Regions from separate parts of the Pseudoflavonifractor sp. HCP28S3_F10 genome, predicted to be linked through region 1. Evidence: predicted binding sites of a transcription regulator. Region 1 holds the regulator's gene; each other region holds the start of a gene.

Region 1 (3,216 bases):
TCCACCTGACACCCGAGGCCAGCAGCACCGCCACGCTGATCCTCACCTTCATCGCCGTTCCCATGCCCCTGCGGGCCTTTGACACCACCAACACCGTGGGCGTGCTCCGGGGCGGCGGCGACAGCCGCATGGCCGCCATCATCGACGTGTCCGCCATGTGGCTGGTGGCCATCCCCCTGGCCGCCTTTTTCGCCCTGGTCCTCCGGTGGGGCATCTTCTGGGTGTATATTGCCATCTCCACCGAGCAGCTGGTCAAGACCGCCCTGGGCGTCCACCGCTTCCGCTCCCGGGCCTGGATCAACGACATCACCCGGGCCGGCTCCTGAACCTCCCGCTTCGCAGAAAGGAATGACAGTATGCTGAAGATCACCGTACTCATCGAGAACTTCGCCCCCGACCACCTGATCTGCGAGCACGGCCTCTCCCTCCATCTGGAGTACAACGGCCATTTCTACCTGCTGGACGGGGGCACCACCGGCATCTTTACCGAGAACGCCCGCCGCCTGGGCATCGACCTGACCCGGGTGGAGGGAGCCGCCCTCTCCCACGGCCACGACGACCACGGCGACGGCCTGGGGGCCTTTTTCCGGTGCAATCCCGGCGTGCGGGTATGCGCCCGCCCGGCGGCTGTGGAGCCAAGGTACATGGAGGATGACCAGGGCAACCCCTTTTATGTGGGCGTCAGCCAGGAGCTGCTGCACGCCTGCATGGACCGCTTCGACCTGGATGACGGTCCCCGGCTGCTGGCCCCCGGCCTCCACCTCATTCCCGACAGCGTGGATCACGAGCAGTCTCTGGTGGCCGAGACGGATCACGGCCTGGTGGTGATGAACTCCTGCTGCCACGCCGGGGTGGACCATATCGTCCGGGACATTCTGGACCGCTTCCCCGGCCAGCGGGTGTACGCGGTGGTGGGCGGCTTCCACCTGGTGGGCAAGCACGGCATGGGTTCTCTTGGCGTAGAACCCGGGACGGTGACCGCCCTCTCCCGCCGCCTGGTGGAGGAGCTGGGCGTGGAGCGCATCTACACCGGCCACTGCACCGGTCTGCCCGCCCGGCGGCTCCTCTCCGACGCGGAGCCCGGCCACGTGTTCCCCCTCCGCACCGGCGATGTGCTGGTCTTTTAAAAACCGCTGTTTTAGCACATTCTCCCGTCCTCTGAAAACAGAGGGCGGGACTTTTTTCTTTCCCCTGTTCACATTTAATTTACAACCCCCCTATTGACATTTATTTGGGGTGGTGGTACATTATCTTTAGCACTCAGGGTATATGAGTGCTAAACCAAAAGGAAGGTGAGAGGCATGGATTTGACGGAACGCAAAAAAAAGATCCTCCGTGCCATCATCGAGAGCTACATTGCCACCGCCGAGCCTGTGGGCTCCAAGGCCATTGCCGAGCACCTGGGCCGGTCCATCTCATCGGCCACCATCCGCAACGACATGGCCGATCTGGAGGCCATGGGCCTGCTGGAAAAACCCCACACCTCCGCCGGGCGCATCCCCTCGCCCCAGGGCTACCGGCTCTACGTCAACGAGCTGATGGAGGAGCACAAGCTGTCGGTCCAGGAGACCGAGCGCATCAACAGCGCCCTGCGCCTCAAGATGCAGGAGCTGGATCGGGTCATCCTGGAGGCAGGCCGGGTGGTCTCCCGTCTGACCAATTATCCCGCCTTCGCCCTGTCTGCCGGCATGGAGCGGGTGACCATCCAGCGCTTCGACCTGCTGATGGTCCAGCGCAACGCCTTCATCATCGTGGTCATGACCGACACCAACCTGGTGCGCAACAAGCTGGTCCAGCTCCCCAGCGACCTGACCCAGGCTCAATTGCAGATGCTCAACACCCTGCTCAACACCACCTTCACCGGCCTGACCCTGGACGAGATCACGCCCGAGCTGATGCGGGTGGCCCAGCATGCCGCCGGAGAGGCCTATGGACTCATCAGCCTGGTGGTCTCCTTCGCCATGGAGGTGCTGGAGAGCCTGGAGCACCGGCGGGTGCACACCGCCGGCCTGGCCCACCTGCTGGAGCTGCCTGAGTATCAGAACCTGGAACGGGCCCAGCCTCTGATGAGCTACCTGTCCGAGGATCAGGACGCCGCCCGCTTCCCCGTCCCCGAAAACGGCCCCATGCGTATCCTCATCGGCCCGGAAAATGTGGCCGATGCGCTGAAGGATACCAGCGTGGTCATGGCCAGCTATGACATCGGCGACGGCATGAGGGGCGTCATCGGCGTGGTAGGCCCCACACGGATGGATTACGCGAAGATCACCGCCCGCCTGTCCTACTTTGCCGAAGGACTCACCCGGCTGTTCGGCCAGGGCGAGCTCCCCGACGGCAGGAACGGCGGCGAGGAATAATGAGGAGGTAACCTCTTGAACACGAACGAAAAAGAAACGACCGCCCGGCAGGAAGAGGACGCAGTCCAGACGCCCGCGGCGGAGGATACCGTGCCCCAGGCCGATACCCCCGGCAGCGAGGCCCCCGATCCCCTTCTGACCGAGCTGGAGAATCTGAAAGACACCCTGGCCAAGAAGGAGGATCAGTACCTCCGTCTGGCCGCCGAGTACGACAATTACCGCAAGCGCAGCCAGAAGGAAAAGACCGACGCGTACCAGAACGCCAAGTCCGATGCGGTGCTGGCTTTCCTCCCGGTGTATGACAATCTGGAGCGTGCCCTGAAGCAGTCCACCGCCGATGAAGCCTACAAAAAAGGCGTGGAGATGACCATGGCCGGACTGAAAGAGGTCCTGGCCAAACAGGGCGTGGAGGAAATTCCCGCGCTGGGCCAGCCTTTCGATCCCAATGTCCACAACGCCGTGATGCACGTGGAGGACGAGAGCGCCGGCGAGAACACGGTGGTGGAGGTCTTCCAGACCGGCTTCCGGTCGGGCGAGAAGATCATCCGCTTCGCCATGGTCAAGGTTGCCAATTAAGGCCTCAGGAGAATAAAAACAGCATATTCCAAATTTCTTTGTTAAAAATAATCTTTTTTATATTGGAGGAATCATTTATGTCCAAGATTATCGGTATCGATCTCGGTACGACCAATAGCTGTGTGGCTGTCATGGAGGGCGGCGAAGCCGTCGTCATCCCCAATGCGGAAGGCAACCGCACCACTCCCTCCGTGGTGGCCTTCTCCAAGGACGGCGAGCGTATGGTAGGCCAGGTGGCCAAGCGCCAGGCCATCACCAACCCCGACCGCACCGTCTCTTCCAT
Region 2 (3,216 bases), on a different contig from region 1:
CTTCCACCTGTCCTGCAAGGAGAGCCTGGAGCTGCTGCGCAAGGCCAGGGCGGAGGGCGTCCACGTCTGCGCCGAGACCTGCATCCACTACCTGACCATGACCGATGAGAAGTACAGCCGCCCCGACGGCGCCAACTTCATCTGCAGCCCCCCGCTGCGCTCCGCCGAGGACCAGGAGGCCCTGTGGGAGGGCGTCCGGGAGGGGCTCATCAGTGTGGTCAGCTCGGACCACTGCGGCTTCACCCTGGCCAACAAGGCTGTGGGAGAGAACGACTTTACCCGCACCCCCAACGGCCTGCCCGGCATGGAGACCCGGCTGGCGGCCATGTATACATACGGTGTACGCAGCGGCCGCATCAGCCTGCCCAGACTGGTGGAGCTGCTCTCCGCCAACCCGGCCAGGATTTTTGGCATGTGGCCCCGGAAGGGCGCCATAGCCGCGGGCAGCGACGCCGACCTGGTCATCTTCGATCCGGAGGCCTCCTGTGTGGTATCTCCCGAGACCCTGCACAGCCCGGTGGACTGGAATCCCTACGGCGGCGAGCGGCTGTACGGCCGCGCGGACCAGGTGCTGCGGCGGGGCGAGCTCATCGTGGACGGCGGGGAATTCCTGGCCCGGCCCGGCTCCGGCCGCCTGGCGGAGCGCCGCGCCGCGGATATGATCCGCTTATAAGTTGTATCTTGTGTAAAAAGAAACGGACCCCGGCCGCCGTTTGGCGGCCGGGGTCCGTTCGCTGCCCGGGCTGTTTTGAAAGGCGGCCATGGCCCCGGCGCGGCACCCCGTTATGGACGGGAGATCCCGCCGGGCGCCGTCGTTGTGCCGTTACTCAATGGCGATCGCAGAGGATCTGGGCAGCTCCTTCCTGTCCTGCTTGGGGAGGGAAATACGCAGGATGCCGTCCTCAAACCGGGCGGACACGTCCTTGGGCTCCACGCCCTCACCCACGTAAAAGCTGCGGCTGCAGGCACCGGTATACCGCTCCTGACGGATGTATTTGCCCTCTTCGGTCTTTTCATCCTTGCTGAGACCCTTGGCGGCGCTGATGGACAGATAACCGTCCTTCAGGTCCAGCGTGATCTCATCCTTCTTGAAGCCGGGCAGATCCACGTCCAGCTCATAGCTGTCCCCAGTCTCACGGACGTCGGTCTTCATCAGATTCTTGCCCCGTTTACCATAAAGGGGATCCCGGCCAGCCAGGGACGGGAAAAAGCCGTTATCAAAGAAATCGTCGAACAGGTTTTCACCAAAAATACTGGGCATCATAAGTCATTCCTCCAATCAGATTCCGAATCAAAATGCCCTGTGCGGGGAGCTTTTTGGCCCCTCTCATTTGGAACGATCATGTTATACTCCAATGGATTAGCACTGTCAATAGGAGAGTGCTAATGTTAACATAAGAACTACAATTCGTTCACAGAATATGCGATTTTGTGCCGGAGGAGCCTGCTGGATGCCCCGGCGGGCGGGCAATGACGGAAAAAAGCAGACGTCCGCATCAGCGGACGTCTGCTTCTGCCTGACAGGGAGCAGAGGCACGCCCTAGGCAAGCTCCATCAGCTCCAGGGGGAACCCGTTGGGCAGGACGAACCAGTTGGCGCCGTTGGGCAGAGGGGTGCAGCCCCGGGCGAGTGCGGCCTTTACCGTGTCCTCCACGTCCTCCACGGCAATGGAGACGTGGTCGCAGGGGCCGGCCTGTCCGCTGCCGGCGGCGCACTCGTTGAGCTGGATGCCCTGATGGAACCATACCTTCCGGTGGGGTGCCTTTCCCGCGGTCTTGCGGACCTCCATGCCGAACACCGTCTCAAAAAAGGAGACATACCAGTCCAGCGGGTCCGCGTTCAGAGCGGCGTGGTGGATCTGAGCACGCATAAACACAAGTCCTTTCCGAATCAAAGATAAAGGAAGCTCCGCCCACCGTTCCCCGGGATACGATGGGCGGAGCGTTTCAGCGCGTCAGACAGCCCCGGCTGGAGCCGTCCGGTCAAGAGAAGGGGAGCATTAAAAACCCAGGGAGGCGATGAGCTTGGGAATGGAAGTGCGCAGGGCGGTGAAGGTCATGATGAGCACGAATACGTAGCTCACAGTCATGCACACCCGCAGGGCGGTGGGCTTCTTGTAGCCCTCGTTGATGTCCTTGCGCCACAGGAGCAGCAGGATGAACAATCCGCCCACAGGAGTGGCGATGGAGGTGGCCACATTGGCCATCAGGATGAGCTGGGTGGGGGAGCCGCCGTAGCTGTAGCACACGATCATGGAGAAGATCAGGCAGATCAGGCAGCCGTAGCGGATGAATTTGGTCTCCAGACCCACGTCCCGGTCAAAGCCGGCGCCCAGCAGCACCATGCCGCGCTGAGTGTTGGCCAGCAGGGAGGAGAAGCCCGCGCCCACCAGGGCCAGGCCCATGATGTACTTGGCGGCGGGACCCATGATGGGCACCAGCATCTCAGCCAGCTGGGCGGGCGCCTTGATGGCCAGTCCCTGGGGATGGAGCACGATGGCGCCCACCAGAATGATGGCGCCCGAGATGAGCACCACACTGATGACGTGGACCAGAGCATCGGTAAACATGACGCCGTTGAACAGGTCCTCTTTCTTCCACTTCTTCTCCTTGCCCAGGTAGGTGGCGTAGATGCCGGAGGTAACAGCGGCGTTGGTGGAGATGAAGGCCAGAGCGGTGGCCAGGCTGCCCTCAGGCACCCGGAAGCCCACCATGCCTTTGCCCAGCCCGCCCCAGTCGGGGCCGCCCACACCCACAAGGGTGGCATAGAAGGACACGATCATCACCAGAATACACAGCGTGATGATGCGTTCCACCTTGGAATAGACATTCTTGGCAAAATAGCAGTACAGGACGATGGCGATCATGATGACCGAACCCAGTTTCCAGTTGATGCCGAAGATCAGGTTCATGCCGGCGCCGGTGCCCGAGATGTTGCCCATGGTAAAGAACAGGCAGGCCAGGAACACAGCCACGCCCACCACGCCGGAGGCGATGGGGCCGTAGTACTTCTTGATGGCGTGGATGGTGGGCAGCCCGGTGACGATGGCCAGCCGGTTGGTGGTCATCATAAAGGTAATGCCCATGAAGATGATGGGGATGATGAGCCAGATCAGGGCGTAGCCGTAGTTGGCGCCCAGCATGGCGGAGGTGGTGACGGCGCCGGGGCCGATGACGATGCCGGTGGCGATGAGGCCGGGGCCGATGCGCTTGACAA
Region 3 (3,216 bases), on a different contig from region 1:
CCTTGCGGCGGTCGCCGAAGCCGGGGGCCTTGACGCAGGTCACGTTCAGGGTGCCGCGCAGCCGGTTGACGATCAGGGTGGACAGGGCCTCGCCCTCCACGTCGTCGGCCACGATCAGCAGCGGCTTGCTGGTTTTGACCACCTGCTCCAGCACGGGCAGCAGATCCTGGATGTTGGAGATCTTCTTATCGGTGATGAGGATGAAAGCGTCGTCCAGGACGGCCTCCATCTTCTCGGTATCGGTGACCATGTAGGGAGTGATATAGCCGCGGTCAAACTGCATGCCCTCCACGACCTCGCTGTAGGTCTCAGCGGTCTTGGACTCCTCCACGGTGATAACGCCGTCATGAGAGACCTTCTCCATGGCCTCGGCGATCAGCTTGCCGATGGTCTCGTCGCCGGAAGAGACGGCGCCCACGCGGGCGATGTCGTCAGAGCCGTTGACGGGCTTGGAGTTGGCCTTGATGGCCTCGATGGCGGTGGCGGTGGCCTTGGCGATGCCCTTCTTCATGACCATGGGATTGGCGCCGGCGGCCAGGTTCTTCAGGCCCTCACGGATGATGGCCTGGGCCAGCAGGGTGGCGGTGGTGGTGCCGTCGCCGGCCACGTCGTTGGTCTTGGTGGAGACTTCCTTCACCAGCTGGGCGCCCATGTTCTCAAAGGGATCGTCCAGCTCGATCTCCTTGGCGATGGTCACGCCGTCGTTGGTGATAAGGGGAGCGCCGAACTTCTTGGCCAGAACGACGTTGCGGCCCTTGGGGCCCAGGGTGATCTTAACGGTATCGGCGAGCTGGTTCACGCCGCGCTCCAGAGCGTGACGGGCATCCTCGCCATAGCAGATGATCTTGGACATGATGAATTACCTCCTAAAAAGGTTCCGACAGAGCGGAAAGAAATTTGTTTTGACAGAATACGGTGCGGAACGGATCTTACTCGACAACAGCCAGAATGTCGCCCTGGCGGACGATGGTGTACTCCACGCCGTCCACCTTGACCTCGGTGCCGGAATACTTGCCGGTGATGACCTTGTCGCCCTTCTTGACAGTCATGACGACTTCCTTGCCGTCCACCACGCCGCCGGGGCCGACCTCGACCACCTCGGCCATGGAGGGCTTCTCCTGCGCGGAAGCGGTCAGGATGATGCCGCCCTTGGTGGTCTCTTCAGCTTCCAGGCTCTTCAGTACGACTCTGTCGCTCAGGGGTTTGAGTTTCATAATGAGTTCCTCCTTATATGTGATAATTCTTAAAAACTTGACAAGCGTGTTAGCACTCATTTTACTGGAGTGCTAACACGCTTATTATAATAAACTCAGTTGTACAATTACGCAAGCCCTAATTTTTAAAATTTTTGTGAATTTCAAAGGCCAATTTTTGTTTAGCTCGCTCAATCGGCTGAAATAAAGCCCGGACGCGGTTTTTCTTTAAATTACATGTTTTTTAAGCGCTTAGGTCCGAAAACCGGGCCGCCAGGAGGCACCCCGTGGGAAAAAGAAGTTCAGCTTTTTAGCAGAGAGGGAGATGGAGAGCTCAGAAGCATCCAGACGCTCGCCGTCCAGATTGACCATGGAGACACGGTCGCACCGGATATGTATGGAAGCGCCCCGGCGGATGGTGACCAGATTGGGCATATCGCAGGAGCGTCCGGCGGCGTAGAGCTTTACCAGCCGGGCCACAGTGAGCCGGGAGACCCCCTTGACCAGCAGGAACTCCAGCTCCCCATCGTCCGGGACAGCGGTGGGGGAGGGATTGAAGCCGCCGCCGTAGTACCGTCCGTTGCAGATGCAGACCAGAGAAAAATCTCCTTTGAACTGCTCCTCGCCGATCTGGATCTCATAGGGCCGCTTGATGCCGGCAGCCAGGTTCTTCACCAGGGAAAGCTGATAGGCCATGGGACCGCTGACCATGGGAAAACGTTTGAAGTCGGCCATACCCAGTCCAATGCGGGCGTCAAAGCCCACTGAACAGATATTCAGAGAGAGCCTGCCGTTGCAGTCGATCAGGTCCATTGGAGCCACCTCGGCGTCCAGCAGCTCCCGCAGCTCGTAGAAGCGGGGAGCGTCGGGGCCGAACATACGGAGAAAATCGTTGCCCGAGCCGCAGGGGTACTGGGTGACGGCGGCGTTTGCATAGCCTGCCGCACCGTTGGCGGCTTCATTAAGGGTACCATCCCCACCGCAGGCGTAAATGCGCACCTCCTGCCCGGTCTCGGCGGCGGCCCGGGCCAGGGCGGCGCCGTGGCCGGGATACTGGGTGACCTGGACCTCCCAGTCCAGCCCCAGACCGTCCAGCTGGTCGGAGAGCTTGACGGTGAGCTCGTGGCTGCGGTCGTAGGGACCGGCGGTGGGGTTGACAAGGAAGAGATGCTTCATTTACGATCAGTCCAGTCTTCTGAAATTGGGCAGTCAAAACAGATTCAGGCGCTGTTCGGTCCGGGCCATGCGGGAGACGATGGCCGCAGCCTCGGCACGGGTAATAGTGGTATTGGGGCGGAAGGTATAGCGGCCGTCGGTACCCGCCAGGATACCCTTGGCGTAGAGGGACCAGATGGCGTCGGCGGCATAGTCGCCGGAGCGGACGTCGGGGACGGCGGCCTTGACCCGGCTCAGGTCGTTGATGACCGGGATGGAGCGGCCCAGGCTGGTAGCGGCGAAGATCCGGGCCATCTCTGCCCGGGTCACCGGCCGGGTGTAGGAAGAGAACTCGCCCGGGCGGATGATGCCGCTGGCCACGCAGTAATTCACTGACGAACGGTACCACACCGGCCCGGTGATGGGCTGGGTGTGGAAGTTGTCGCCGGTCTGGCGGCTCTCCATGCAGGCGGCCAGGCGAAGGGCCTCGGCCACCGTCAGAGTGTCGTTGGGGGCAAAGCGGCCGGAGCCAACGCCCTCCATCAGCCCCAGGTTAAAGGCCAGGTCCACCCACAGGTCATACCAGTCCCGGGGGCCCACGTCGGAAAAGTCGGGCAGGAGGCCCCGGCGCAGGGGGAACCGGGCCGAGGGGATCTGCCTGTCCAGCATGAGCTGGGTGATCTGGTACAGGGGGAGGGCGGTGCGCACGCCGTTTTCGGTGAGGATCAGGGTGTCCACGCCGCCGATCTGCGTCAGCTCGGCCGTGTCATACACAAAGTCGTAGAGGATCTGGGTGGCGCCGCCGCTGCCGTCGGGGAAGGGGAGCAGGCTGACCACGCCCCACTTGATCCCCTTCTGGGCGATATAC

The links. Region 1 encodes HrcA, which represses chaperone genes, less so after heat shock. Its sites were predicted from a motif close to TGTTAGCACTCNNNNNNNNNGAGTGCTAACA; they were not measured.
Region 2: the regulator HrcA is predicted to act here: its motif matches at 1,359-1,389, upstream of ACTNBZ_RS10180 (Hsp20/alpha crystallin family protein).
Region 3: the regulator HrcA is predicted to act here: its motif matches at 1,262-1,292, upstream of ACTNBZ_RS01270 (co-chaperone GroES).

The regions. Positions count from the first base shown of each region.
Region 1 is NZ_JBQHUB010000014.1:46,380-49,595, forward strand. It holds gene ACTNBZ_RS07780 (MATE family efflux transporter) at 1-326, shown strand, start outside; gene ACTNBZ_RS07785 (MBL fold metallo-hydrolase) at 357-1,127, shown strand; gene hrcA (heat-inducible transcriptional repressor HrcA) at 1,302-2,357, shown strand; gene grpE (nucleotide exchange factor GrpE) at 2,373-2,933, shown strand; gene dnaK (molecular chaperone DnaK) at 3,011-3,216, shown strand, end outside.
Region 2 is NZ_JBQHUB010000023.1:15,268-18,483, reverse strand. It holds gene hydA (dihydropyrimidinase) at 1-673, shown strand, start outside; gene ACTNBZ_RS10180 (Hsp20/alpha crystallin family protein) at 824-1,264, opposite strand; gene ACTNBZ_RS10175 (VOC family protein) at 1,541-1,870, opposite strand; gene ACTNBZ_RS10170 (Nramp family divalent metal transporter) at 2,000-3,216, opposite strand, start outside.
Region 3 is NZ_JBQHUB010000001.1:251,787-255,002, forward strand. It holds gene groL (chaperonin GroEL) at 1-853, opposite strand, end outside; gene ACTNBZ_RS01270 (co-chaperone GroES) at 930-1,214, opposite strand; gene ACTNBZ_RS01275 (diacylglycerol/lipid kinase family protein) at 1,446-2,369, opposite strand; gene ACTNBZ_RS01280 (S-layer homology domain-containing protein) at 2,403-3,216, opposite strand, start outside.